3 regions of the Streptomyces sp. 891-h genome follow, and region 1 is predicted to be linked to each of the others. Evidence: riboswitches for the same ligand, from Rfam matches in the RefSeq annotation. Region 1 holds a riboswitch; each other region holds the start of a gene.

Region 1 (4,357 bases):
GGCGCCAGTGCCGGGAGGGTGACCCGTCGCCAGGCGGTGAACCGGCCCGCTCCCAGCACACGTGCGGCCTCCTCCTGGCGCGGGTCCAGCTGGGACCACAGGCCGCCGACAGTGCGCACGACGACCGCGTAGTTGAAGAAGACGTGCGCCAGCAGGATCGCCCACACGCTGGTGTCCAGCCGCACACCCAGCCATTCGTCCAGCACTCCCCCGCGTCCGGCCAGCGCCAGGAAGGCGGAGCCGACCACCACGGTCGGCAGAACGAACGGAACTGTCACCACGGCACGCAGGAGCCGCTTGCCCGGAAAGTCGAACCGTGCGAACACATACGCGCCGGGCAGCGCCAGCGCGAGCGTCAACGCCGTCGAGGCGGCGGCCTGCCAGAGCGTGAACCAGAGCACCTGGAGGATGTCCGGGTCGCTCAGCACCTGCCCGATCCGGCCGAGCTGCCACTGTCCGCCCTCGCGCAGCCCGCGCCCCACGATGGCGACCACCGGGTAGCCGAAGAAGACCGCGAAGAAGGCCATCGGTACGGCCATCAGCGCGAGCCGCACCCAGCCTGCGCCCCGGCGGCGCGGCACAGCGGCGGCCGCTCCCGGCGAGGGGACGGCCTCTCCCGGCGAGGGGGCGGGCAGGCCCGTGAGACCTGAGGGATCCGGCGCCCCAGGCACTTCCGGGGTGCCGGAGGTGCCCTGGGCGCCGGAAGAGCCCGAGGGGGCGGAAGAGCCCGGGCCCGCTACTTCACCGCGAGCGAGGTCCACGTCTTGATCCACTGCTCACGGTGCTCAGCGATCTTCTTCGGGTCCAGGGTGGCCGGGTCGTCGACCGTTTCGCCGTACTTGGTGAACAGCTTCGGCAGCTCGGCGTCCGCGCGGGCGGGGCTGACGAACATCTTCAGCGGCAGGTCCTCCTGGAACCGCTTGCTGAGCAGGAAGTCCAGCAGCGCCTTGCCGCCCTTGGTGTTCTTCGCGCCGTCGAGCAGCCCGGCGTACTCGGTCTGCTGGAAGCACGTGCCCTTGGCGACACCCGTCGGCGCCTGCTCGGGCGGGTTCTTCACGCCCATGACCTCGGCGGGCGGGCTGGAGGCATAGGAGACGACCAGGGGCTTGTCGCCCTTGCCCTTGCCTTCGCGGGAGCCCGTGAAGCGGTCGTTGTAGGCCTGCTCCCAGCTGCCGGCGACCTCCACCCCGTTACCGCGCAGCTTCTTCCAGTAGTCCTGCCAGTCCTTCTCGCCGAACTCGGTGACGCTCGCCAGCAGGAACGCCAGGCCGGGCGAGGAGTTGGCGGCGTCCTCGGTCACCAGCAGGTTCTTGTAGCGGTGCTTGGTCAGGTCCCGCAGGGTGCGCGGCGGGTCGAGCTTCTTGTCGGCGAACCACTCCCGGTCGTAGTTGACACACACGTTGCCGGTGTCGACCGGGGTGACCCGGTGCTTGTCCGGGTCGGCCTGGAGCCGCTCGGGGACCTTGTCGAGCCCCTTGGCCTTGTAGGAGGTGAAGACGCCCTTGTCGAGGGGGCGCGAGAGGAGGGTGTTGTCGACGCCGAAGAAGACGTCGCCCTGGGGGTTGCCCTTGTTGAGCACCGCCTGGTTGACGGCGGCCCCGGCGTCCCCGCCTCGCAGCACCTTGACCTTGTAGCCGCTGCGCTTCTCGAAGTCCTTCAGCACGGACTTCGAGACGGCGAACGAGTCGTGGGTGACCAGTCGGACGGTCTTGGGGTCCCCGCTGTCACCGGAGCCACCGCACGCGGTGGCGAGGAGGGCGAGGGTGAGGACAGCAGTGGTGGCGGCGGCAGCGCGCCGCGCGTGCTTCATCATCAGTGCATCGACTTCCTACCCGGCATGACCCGGGCGAGGTTCGAGGGTCTGCGACGCGTACGGGGCGTACGGTCGCACTCTCAGCGCTGTGAGCGCTCCCCTGTCGGCTGTTCGGTTTTGGCGGGCCGCCGGTGCGGCCCGTTCGAACACTATCAGTCGGGCCTTTTCGGCCAGAGATCAGCGGCCGGAAGCCAGATGTCAGAGGTCAGCGCTCGGTCGCCGCGAGCTGACCGCACGCACCGTCGATCTCCTGGCCCCGGGTATCCCGCACAGTCACCGGTACACCGTGCGATTCGAGCGTCCGCACGAACTCCGCCTCGTCCTCGGGCCGGGAGGCCGTCCACTTGGAGCCGGGGGTCGGGTTGAGCGGGATGAGGTTGACGTGCACCCGCTTGCCCTTCAGCAGCCGGCCCAGCAGGTCGGCCCGCCACGCCTGGTCGTTGATGTCCTTGATCAGCGCGTACTCGATGGAGACCCGGCGCCCGGACTTGGCCGCGTACTCCCAGGCGGCGTCCAGGACCTCGCGCACCTTCCAGCGGGTGTTGACCGGGACGAGGGTGTCACGCAGCTCGTCGTCGGGCGCGTGCAGGGAGAGCGCCAGCCGGCATTTGAAGCCCTCGTCGGCGAAGCGCAGCATCGCGGGCACCAGGCCGACCGTGGAGACGGTGATGCCCCGCTGGGAGAGCCCGAGGCCGTCCGGCTCGGGGTCGGTCAGCCGCCGGATGGCGCCGACCACCCGCTTGTAGTTGGCCAGCGGCTCGCCCATGCCCATGAAGACGATGTTCGACAGCCGTGCCGGTCCCCCCGGCACCTCGCCGTCCCGCAGGGCGCGCATTCCGTCGACGATCTGGTGGACGATCTCGGCGGTGGACAGGTTCCGGTCCAGACCCGCCTGCCCGGTGGCGCAGAACGGGCAGTTCATCCCGCATCCGGCCTGCGAGCTGATGCACATGGTGACCCGGTCCGGATACCGCATCAGCACCGACTCCACGAGCGTCCCGTCGTGCAGCCGCCACAGCGTCTTGCGGGTGGTGTCGTCGTCGCAGCTGATGTGCCGCACCACGCTCATCAGGTCGGGCAGCAGCTGGTCCGCGAGCTTCTGCCGGGCGGCGGCCGGGATGTCGGTCCACTGCTCAGGGGCGTGCGCCAGCCGCGCGAAGTAGTGCTGCGAGAGCTGCTTGGCGCGGAACGGCTTCTCACCGATCTCGGCGACCGCCTCCCGGCGCTCCTGGGGGGAGAGGTCGGCGAGGTGGCGGGGCGGCTTCTTCGCGCCGCGCGGGGCGACGAACGTGAGTTCTCCAGGGGCAGGCATAACTTCACCAGTGTCGCAGACCCGCGGGCGTCCCCGGCCCCGGGCTGCGGGGCCGGGTACCAGGTACGCTCAGCCCGCGCCGACGAAGATCACCAGCAGCAGCCACACCACCGGAGCGGTCGGCAGCAGCGAGTCGAGGCGGTCCATGATGCCGCCGTGTCCCGGCAGCAAGGTGCCCATGTCCTTGATGCCCAGGTCCCGCTTCATCATCGACTCGCCCAGGTCGCCCAGGGTGGCGCTGACCGAGACCGCCAGGCCCAGCAGCAGGCCCTGCCACCAGCTTCCGCCGTCGATCAGGAACTGGGTGCACAGCGCTCCCGCCACCATGGCGAACGTCACCGCGCCGATCAGCCCCTCGCGGGTCTTGCCGGGGCTGATCCGGGGCGCCAGTTTGTGCCGTCCGAAGCGCCAGCCCACCGCGTAGGCGCCGGTGTCGCTGACCACGGTGAGGATCAGGAACGTCAGCACCCGCTTCGGCCCGTCGTCGGCGGCCAGCATCAGGGCGACGAAGGTGGCGAGGAAGGGGACGTAGAAGGCGGCGAAGAGGCTCGCGGTCACATCCCGCAGATAGTCGGCCGCCGGCTGGGTCATCCGCCACGCCAGTACGGCGAGCGCCGTGAGCGCCATGGCCACCCACGCGCCCTCCGCGCCCCGTACGTATCCGGCGACCGTCATGGCCGCGCCGCCGAGCGCCAGCGGCACCAGCGGCACTCTGATGCTCTTGCGTTCCCGCAGCCGCGAGGTCAGCTCCCACAGCCCGACGACGACCGCCAGCACGATGACGCCGAGGAAGACCGGCTTGTAGAAGAAGAGCGCAGCCAGGATGACCACGCCGAGCCCCAGGCCGACCCCTATGGCGGCGCGCAGATCCCGGCCGGCGCGCTTCTTGCCCTGGCCCGTCCTGCTCTCTCCGGAGGGCGCGGGCGACGGGGCGCCCGGCTGCCGGGAGGCGCCTTCCGCCCCGTTCGGGTCGTTCGGCTGCGGGCCGCCGGGTGGACCGGCGGGGCCTGTGAAACCGGGGCCGTGGCGACGGTGGCGGCCTTCGTGGCCGTCTGACGCGTCACCGGGGCTCCCGGGGTCGGACACCATGGGCATACGCTGAGTCTGCGACGCGCCGCCGCCCACATCGTGCACGGTGCCGGTCACGTCGTGGGCGGACAGGTGACCATCGCCCGGGCGGGGCATCGCCGAAGGGGTGGCGTGGCCCGGCTCGGGCGGACCCCAGTACCGGG
Region 2 (4,357 bases), 1.8 Mb from region 1:
CGAGCCCAGTTCGGGTCGTCGGACGCTGCTCCAGAGCATCCGGCCACGTGCCGCAGGCCAGCGGAACTGATCAGCCTTCACCGGCCGAAGCGGCCCCGGGAGAGCCGAGGCCGCTTGCCTGGTGACGCGACTGGATCAGTCCGCGATGGGCAGGTAGACGCGGTTACCCGCTGCCGCGAACTCCCTCGACTTCTCCAGCATCCCCGCCTCGATCTCCTCGACGGATGCGCCTTCCTCACCGCCGAACTGCTCTGTGATGCTTCTGCTGATCTTCATCGAGCAGAACTTCGGCCCGCACATGGAGCAGAAGTGTGCGGTCTTGGCAGGTTCGGCCGGCAGCGTCTCGTCGTGGAACGAGCGGGCCGTGTCCGGGTCGAGGGCCAGGTTGAACTGGTCCTCCCAGCGGAACTCGAAGCGGGCGTCCGAGAGTGCGTCGTCCCAGTCCTGGGCTCCGGGGTGGCCCTTGGCCACATCCGCCGCGTGGGCTGCGATCTTGTAGGTGATCACGCCGGTCTTGACGTCGTCCTTGTCCGGCAGGCCCAGATGTTCCTTCGGGGTGACGTAGCAGAGCATCGCCGTGCCCCACCAGCCGATCATCGCAGCGCCGATGCCGCTGGTGATGTGGTCGTAGGCGGGGGCGATGTCCGTGGTCAGCGGGCCCAGGGTGTAGAAGGGGGCCTCGTCGCAGACTTCCTGCTGGCGGTCGATGTTCTCCTTGATCTTGTGCATGGGCACATGGCCCGGGCCTTCGATCATGGTCTGCACATCGTGTGCCTTGGCGATCCGATTGAGTTCCCCGAGGGTGTCCAACTCGGCCATCTGCGCGGTGTCGTTGGCGTCCGCGATCGAGCCGGGGCGCAGCCCGTCGCCGAGCGAGAACGTCACGTCGTACGCGCGCAGGATCTCGCACAGCTCGCTGAAGTGCTCGTAGAGGAAGCTCTCCTTGTGGTGCGCCAGGCACCACGCGGCCATGATCGAGCCGCCGCGCGAGACGATGCCGGTCTTGCGGCGGGCCGTCAGCGGGACGTAGCGGAGGAGGACGCCCGCGTGCACGGTCATGTAGTCGACACCCTGCTCGCACTGCTCGATGACGGTGTCCTTGTACACCTCCCAGGACAGCTCCTCGGCCTTGCCGTCCACCTTCTCCAGCGCCTGGTACAGCGGCACCGTGCCGATGGGGACGGGGGAGTTGCGCAGCACCCACTCGCGGGTGGTGTGGATGTTGCGCCCTGTCGAGAGGTCCATGACGGTGTCGGCTCCCCAGCGGGTGGCCCACGTCATCTTCTCGACCTCCTCCTCGATGGAGGAGGTGACGGCGGAGTTGCCGATGTTGGCGTTCACCTTCACCAGGAAGTTCTTCCCGATGACCATCGGCTCGGTCTCGGGGTGGTTCACATTGGCGGGCAGTACGGCGCGGCCCGCGGCGATCTCGTCCCGGACGAACTCGGGGGTCAGGTTCTCGCGGAGGGCGACGTACTCCATCTCCGGGGTGATCTCGCCCCGCTTCGCGTACGCGAGCTGGGTGACGGCGCTGTCGCCGCGGCCCCGGCGCGGCTGGCGGGGGCGGCCGGGGAAGACCGCGTCCAGACCGGCCAGATCAGTCGCTCCGCTCCGGAGCAGCCCGCCGCGCGGGCTGGTGTGCTTGATGCCGTCGTCCTCGGGCCGCAGCTCCCGGCCCGCGTACTCCTCGGTGTCTCCCCTCTGGATGATCCAGTTCTCGCGCAGCGGCGCCAGACCGCGGCGCACGTCGGTGTCGATGTTGGGGTCGGTGTACGGCCCGGAGGTGTCGTAGAGCGTCACATCCGTGCCGTTGGTGAGATGCACGCGGCGGACCGGCACCCGGATGTCGGGGCGCGGCCCCTGCAGATATCCCTTGTGCGAGCCGATCGCGTTCTCGGCGCGCGCGTGTGCATCCTGCGTGGTCATGAGACCCACTCCCTACGCCGGCATTACCCGGTAACAGGTTCGGCGGTCGGCGCAGCCGTTTCCGTGGTCCCTTCCACGGAGGTCAGCGCCCTCTCAGCCCCGTGCTCGGAGCTCCCGCGATGTGCAAAGGCATCTCTACGCTAACGGCACACGGCCCGGACTGAACACCCCGCATGGCCGTTCTTGCGATGATCGGGCGGTGACCCATTCCGACTCCGCCGACCCCGCGTCCCCTGGCGGCCCCGCCACCGGCCACACCGCCGGTCACGGAAACCCGCATGCCCAGGGCCACTCGCATGCCCACGAACCCTCGCACGCCCACGGCCACTCGCACGCCCACGCACACGGGCCCGCCGCGCCCGTCTCCCGCCATCTGAGGAAGGTCATCGCGGCGGTGCTCGTGCCGTTCGCGGCCGCGGTGCTGACGGGCCTGGTGGTGCTGTGGCCGGGAGGCGCGCCGGACCACAAGCACGACCGCTCGGGGGTCGGCTTCGACCGGCCGACATTCGCCGCGAAGGTCGTCGGGCTGACCGAGGTCGACTGCGACAAGGTCAATGTCCAGCAGCCGCCCGCCTCCTCGGGCGGCGCTGCCCAGACCCCGGGCGGGACCGGGCAGGGGGGCTCACACGGCCCGTGTCACAAGGCGAAGATCGAGGTCACCGAGGGCAAGGACAAGGGGCACACCTTCACCGAGGTGGTGCCGCCCGACGCCACCCGCACCTACTCCGTCGGTCAGGGCGTGGTCGTCGGCTACGCGGAGAAGGCGCCGCGCAATCTCCAGTACAGCGTCGTCGACGCCGACCGTGACGTGCCGATGCTGCTGCTCGCGGGCATCTTCGCGCTGGTGGTGGTGGCGGTCGGACGGCTGCGCGGGGTGCTGGCGCTGGCCGGTCTCGTCATCAGCTTCGCCGTACTGACGCTGTTCATCCTCCCGGCCATACTGCAGGGCTCCAACCCGCTGGTGGTCGCGGTGGTCGGAGGCAGCGCCATCATGCTGACCACGCTGTATCTGTGCCACGGCCTGTCGGCCAGGACCTCGGTCGCGGTGCTGGGCACGCTGGTGTCGCTGCTGCTGATCGGGCTGCTGGGCTCGCTGTTCATCGGCTGGGCCCGGCTGACGGGCAACACCGACGACCAGACCAGCCTGGTGCACGGGCTCTACCCCGGCATCGAGATCAGAGGACTGCTGCTGGCCGGGGTGCTGATCGGCTCGCTCGGTGTGCTGGACGATGTGACGGTCACCCAGACCTCAGCCGTCTGGGAGCTCAGGGAGGCCGATCCGGGGGCGAGCTGGCGCCGGATCTACCGCTCCGCCATGCGGATCGGGCGCGACCACATCGCGTCGGTCGTCAACACCTTGGTGCTGGCCTACGCGGGTGCAGCCCTGCCGTTGCTCCTGCTGTTCTCCATAGCCCGCAGCGATGTGACGATGGTCGCCACGAGCGAGGTGGTCGCCGAGGAGATCGTCCGTACGCTCGTCGGCTCCATCGGCCTGGTGGCGTCGGTGCCGGTGACCACCCTGCTGGCCGCGCTGGTCGTCTCCGCCGACCGGGGCGGCCGCTCCTCGGATGCTCGGCCGAGCATTCCGGCTCCCTCGCCGGGTGTCCCGGCGGCGGCTCGCCGCCCCGCGGTCAGCGGCGGCCGCGGCCGCCGCCGCAAACCGAAGTGAGGGACTCACCAGTCACTGCGGCTGGAGGCGCCGGCCTTGAAGCGGCGGACGAGGTAGACGACTCCGCCGACCAGGGCGACAAAGATCAGCACCTTGAACAGCAGGCCGATGAGGAAGCCGACCACGCTGGCGATCAGGCCGCCGAACACCACAAGGGCGATCACCGGTATGACGATCCATGTGACCCACCACGGCAGGCCGGAGAGGGTGCCTTTCGCGTCCATGACTGTGTGCTCCGTCTCTGAGAGTTCTCGAAGGCCTTGTGCCCTCTGCCCTCGATGCTAGGGCGGGCCGCAAGGCGACGGGGCGGTCACAGCCCCAACCCTCCCCTGAATCCGACCCTGAGGGGACCCTGAAGTGAGGAGCCGTCGCGGGGGGCCGGGGGCCGGGGGCCGGGGGCCGCGGGGAGCGGCTCCTCAGCCCTCCGGCGGTGAGAAGACCACCAGGACGCGCAGGTCCTCGGAGATGTGGTGGAACTTGTGCGCCACCCCGGCCGGGACGTAGACGACGCTGCCCCGCGCCACATGGGTCGTCTCGTCGCCCACGGTGATCGATCCGCGTCCGCTGACGACGAAGTACACCTCGTCCTGGGCGTGCGGCTGCTGTCGGTCGACGGCGCCCGCGTCCAGCGCGTAGAGACCGGCCGACATGTTGCGCTCGTGCAGGAACCGCAGATACGCGCCGTCGTTCACAGCGCGCTCCGCCTCCAGCTCCTCCAGGCGGAATGCCTTCACCGCTGTCCCCTCTCCCTGACCCGGCTGC
Region 3 (4,357 bases), 3.6 Mb from region 1:
GCGGCCTCAGCGAAAGGCGGGGCGTTCGGGGTCCAAGAGGGGGACCCCCTCGGAGGGGGAGGAGGCCTCAGCGAAGTGGCGCCGCGGAATGCGCCCCGCGCGGAATGCGAGGCGCCCACCCTCAACGGCATGCCGCATGCCCTCAGCCATGAGCACGGGCTCCTGAGCCCGCGTAACGGCGGAAGCCAGCATCACGGCGGCGCACCCCAACTCCATCGCGAGGGCCACATCGGAGGCGGTGCCGGCCCCGGCGTCGAGCACCACGGGTACCCCCGCCCTCTCGGTGATGAGCTGAAAGTTGTGCGGGTTGCGGATACCGAGCCCGGAGCCGATGGGGGAGCCGAGCGGCATGACGGCGGCGCACCCCACGTCCTCCAGCTTCCGGGCGAGTACGGGGTCGTCGTTGGTGTACGGCAGCACGGTGAAGCCGTCGTCGACCAGGGTCTCGGCGGCGTCGAGCAACTCGACGGGGTCGGGCAGCAGGGTGCGCTCGTCGGCGATGACCTCCAGCTTCACCCAGTCGGTGCCGAGCGCTTCGCGGGCGAGCCGGGCGGTGAGCACCGCTTCACCTGCGGTGTAGCACCCGGCGGTGTTCGGCAGTACGCGGATGCCGTGCTTGTCGAGCAGGGACAGCACGGAGCCGCTCACGGAGGGGTCCAGCCGCCGCATGGCGACGGTCGTCAGTTCCGTGCCGGAGGCCAGCAGGGCGCGTTCCAGGATGTCGAGGCTGGGCGCGCCGCCGGTGCCCATGATCAGGCGCGAGGTGAAGGTGGTGTCGCCAATGGTCAGCGGATCGTCGGCCATCGCTGTGCTCAGCCTCCCTGGACTGCGGTGAGAACTTCGACGCGGTCGCCTTCCCCGAGCGTGGTGGCGGCCCAGCGGCTGCGGGGGACGACGTCCTCGTTGAGCGCTGCTGCCACGCCGGAGGGCGCGGTGGTGAGGGTGGCCACGAGCTGGTCGAGGGTGAGTCCGGCGGCCACCTGGCGGGGCTCACCGTTGACGGAGAGGGTCAGTGTGCCGGCGGTGGAGGTCATACGGGCTGCTCCTGGAGCGCACGGGAGGGAGCGGGGGTGGCGGCGGAAGAGGCGAAGCGGCGTGGGGTGAACGGCAGCGCCGGCTCGGGCAGCTCGCCGGTGGTCAGCACTTCGGCAAGCACCTCGCCGGTGACGGGGGTGAGCAGGACCCCGTGCCGGTAGTGGCCGGTGGCCAGGTGGAGCCCGGCCAGTTCGGTGGGGCCGAGCAGGGGTGCGTTGTCGGGGGAGCCGGGGCGCAGCCCGGCGCGGGTCTCGGCCAGCGGCAGCTCGGTGACGCCGGGTACGAGTTCGTGCGCGTCCCGCAGCAGCTCGTACACGCCGCCGGCGGTGACCGTCGTGTCCCAGCCGAGCTCTTCGCTGGTGGCGCCGACGACCAGCTCGCCGTCCTCGCGGGGCACCAGATAGAGGGGAGCGCCGCGCACCACGGCACGCACCGTGCGGGAGAGGAAGGCGCCGTGTCGCGCTGGCGGCATCCGCAGCCGCAGGACCTGGCCCTTCACCGGGCGTACCGGGGGCGCCACCTCGGGTGGCAGGCCCTCCAGAGCGGAGCTGCGGGAGCCGAGCGCGAGGACCGTCTGCCCGGCGTGCAGTTCCGTGCCGTCCTCCAGGGCGGCGCCCACGGCGCGGTCCCGGGAGGTGAGCAGCCGCAGCGCTCGGGCGCGGCGGAAGGCGACGCCCGAGCGTTCGCAGGCGCGCAGCAGTGCCGCGGCCAGCCGGCGGGGGTCGATCTGGTGGTCGCCGTCCACGCGGGCTCCGCCGCGTACGGAGGGCGCCAGCATCGGCTCCAGACGGCGGCACTCGCGGCCGGTCAGCCACTGCGATTCCAGTCCGCAGCGCTGCTGGAGCGCGTGCAGCTCGCGCAGGTGGGCGCGGTCGTCGGCGTCGAGCGCGACCGCGAGGGTGCCGCAGGCGCGGTGGCCGGTCTCCAGCCCGGTGGCGTCCTCCAGTTCGGCGACGAAGTCCGGATAGCGCGCCGCCGAGGCGAGGTTGAGGCGCAGCAGCGTCTCCTCGCCGTAGTGCAGCTCGGTGACGGCCGCCAGCATGCCCGCCGCCACCTGCGCCGCGCCGCCGCCGGGCCCGGGGTCGACGACGGTGACCTTCAGACCGCGCCCGGCCGCTCGCCAGGCGGTGACCAGGCCGATGAGCCCGCCACCGAGCACGAGCACATCGGGGCTCGCGCCGGGTCCGAGCGGGGCGGCGGTCCCCTTCTCGGCAGGAATCCCCTCGTTCGCCGGGTGCTCCGCAGGACCTGTCGTGCCGCGCATGGGCGCTGCTGCTCCCTTCGCCGGAATGACCCGGATCAGGTTCGGACGGTCGGAGGCCGTCGCAGCCTCCCTCTCAGCCCGGTGCGTCCGGGCTCCCGCGTATGCCGTGTGTCTACCGCACCCACCCTACTGCGGTGCGGGTGAGCCGGGTAAGGCCACCGGGTGGGACCGGGCGCCTCGCCGGGGGCCTACGACCGCCGGCGGATGGCCGTGCGAGCCGACCGGCATACAGTGATCGCGTGAGTGACAGTCAGAAACAGCAGCGGGTCGTGATCGTGGGCGCGGGTATGGCCGGTGTGCAGACCGCCGTACAACTGCGCGAACAGGGCTGGCCCGGCTCCGTTCGACTGATCGGGGCCGAGCCGCACGCGCCGTACGACAGGCCGCCGCTGTCCAAGGCCGTGCTGCTCGGCAAGGGCGAGGAGGCCCAGGCGCCGCTCTTCGAGATCGACTTCGCGAATCTGGACATCGAGCTCGAACTGGGCAGGACCGTCACCGGGCTGCGCGCCGACGAGCGGCTGCTGGTCACCGACGCGGGGCCGGTCCACTACGACCGTCTGGTTCTGGCCACGGGGGCCGAACCGGTCGCCCTGCCGGGAAGCGAGGGCGTGCCCGGTGTCCACCTGCTGCGCACTCTGGACGACGCGCAGCGGCTGCGCCCGGTGCTGGCGGCGCGGGGCAGGATCGTGGTGGTCGGCGCCGGCTGGATCGGCGCGGAGTTCGCCACGGCGGCGCGCGAGCGCGGCTGCGAGGTCACCGTCGTCGAGGCAGCGGACACCCCGCTGCCGGGCGCGCTCCCGACGCAGGTGACCGAGCCGATGCGGGCCTGGTACGCGGAGGCCGGGGCGACGCTGCGCACCGGGGTCGCCGTCGAGTCGGTCGAACGCGGCGGGGTGCTGCTCGCCGACGGCACACGGCTGGCGGCGGACGCGGTGCTGGTCGGCATCGGGGCCCGCCCGGCGACCGGCTGGCTGCGCGGCTCCGGCGTCGAGCTGGGCCCCGACGGTGCCGTGCTCGCCGACGCCCGGCTGCGCGCCGCTGTCCCGGGCGGCCACGACGCCGGTGTCTACGCGGTGGGCGACTGCGCCTCCTTCCCGTCGGCCCGCTACGGCGAGCGGCTGCTGATCCACCACTGGGACAACGCGCTGCAGGGCCCCCGTACGGTCGCGGCGAACCTGCTGGCCGAGGGGCACGCCGACGGCGAGGCCGACACCGTCGTCTACGACCCGGTGCCCTACTTCTGGTCCGAGCAGTTCGGCCGTTTCGTGCAGTACATCGGGCACCACGCGGAGGGGGACGAGCTGGTGTGGCGCGGCTCCCCGGACGGCGCCGCTTGGAGCGTGTGCTGGCTGCGCGGGGAGCGGCTGGCCGCGCTGCTGGCCGTCGGCCGTCCGCGCGATCTCGCGCAGGGCCGGAAGCTGATTCAGCAGGGTACGGCCGTGGAACGGACGCTGGTGCGCGACGCGGCCGTGGCCCTGAAGCAGGCGGCGCGGTAGTGACTGTCGGCACCAGATGGCAGTCTGGAACCCGTGACCGAGATTGACGCAAAGACCGAGGCTCTCGTCCCCGCCTGGCTCACCCTTCCCGACGTCGCCGAAAAGCTCGGCGTCGAAGTGACCCGGGTACGGCAGCTCGTGAAGGAAGGCCAGCTGATCGCGGTGCGGCGGGAAGCGGAGTCCGGCAACAGGGTGCTCCAGGTTCCGGCCGCCTTCATCGGCGAAGGCCGGATCGTGAAGGGCCTGGCGGGCACCATCACGCTCCTGAAGGACGACGGCTTCAGCGACGAAGAGATGCTCGAGTGGCTGTTCACCGAGGACGAGTCCCTGCCCGGCTCGCCGGTGACGGCCCTGCGGGAGAACCGGGGCACGGAGGTCAAGCGCCGCGCCCAGGCGCTCGCCGTCTGACGCCGCCGCCCGGGCCGGCCGGCCCGGGCACAGCACGAGAACACCGACACCACCGGGTGCGTGGGCCCGCTCGTGGGCCCGCGCACCCCCGCACGGGGGGAACCACCGCGCCATGTCCCGCAGCACCACCACGCCCGGCACCGCGCCCGGCGCC

What was found. Region 1 has a riboswitch for thiamine pyrophosphate ahead of HC362_RS08575 (thiamine ABC transporter substrate-binding protein). Riboswitches for the same ligand answer to the same signal wherever they lie in the genome.
Region 2: it holds a riboswitch for thiamine pyrophosphate, as region 1 does, so the genes downstream of both, thiC (phosphomethylpyrimidine synthase ThiC) here and HC362_RS08575 (thiamine ABC transporter substrate-binding protein) in region 1, are expected to answer to the same signal.
Region 3: it holds a riboswitch for thiamine pyrophosphate, as region 1 does, so the genes downstream of both, thiO (glycine oxidase ThiO) here and HC362_RS08575 (thiamine ABC transporter substrate-binding protein) in region 1, are expected to answer to the same signal.

What each region holds. Positions count from the first base shown of each region.
Region 1 covers NZ_CP050693.1:2,051,926-2,056,282, forward strand. Annotated here, with positions in the region: gene HC362_RS08570 (iron ABC transporter permease) at 1-539, opposite strand, end outside; gene HC362_RS08575 (thiamine ABC transporter substrate-binding protein) at 737-1,813, opposite strand; TPP riboswitch at 1,809-1,925, opposite strand; gene rlmN (23S rRNA (adenine(2503)-C(2))-methyltransferase RlmN) at 2,019-3,125, opposite strand; gene HC362_RS08585 (phosphatidate cytidylyltransferase) at 3,195-4,357, opposite strand, start outside.
Region 2 covers NZ_CP050693.1:3,855,203-3,859,559, forward strand. Annotated here, with positions in the region: gene thiC (phosphomethylpyrimidine synthase ThiC) at 136-1,926, opposite strand; TPP riboswitch at 1,919-2,054, opposite strand; gene HC362_RS16805 (YibE/F family protein) at 2,126-3,595, shown strand; gene HC362_RS16810 (DUF5326 family protein) at 3,601-3,819, opposite strand; gene HC362_RS16815 (cupin domain-containing protein) at 4,012-4,329, opposite strand.
Region 3 covers NZ_CP050693.1:5,662,372-5,666,728, forward strand. Annotated here, with positions in the region: gene HC362_RS24825 (thiazole synthase) at 7-804, opposite strand; gene thiS (sulfur carrier protein ThiS) at 813-1,034, opposite strand; gene thiO (glycine oxidase ThiO) at 1,031-2,299, opposite strand; TPP riboswitch at 2,295-2,408, opposite strand; gene HC362_RS24840 (FAD-dependent oxidoreductase) at 2,587-3,795, shown strand; gene HC362_RS24845 (Rv2175c family DNA-binding protein) at 3,829-4,203, shown strand; gene thiE (thiamine phosphate synthase) at 4,316-4,357, shown strand, end outside.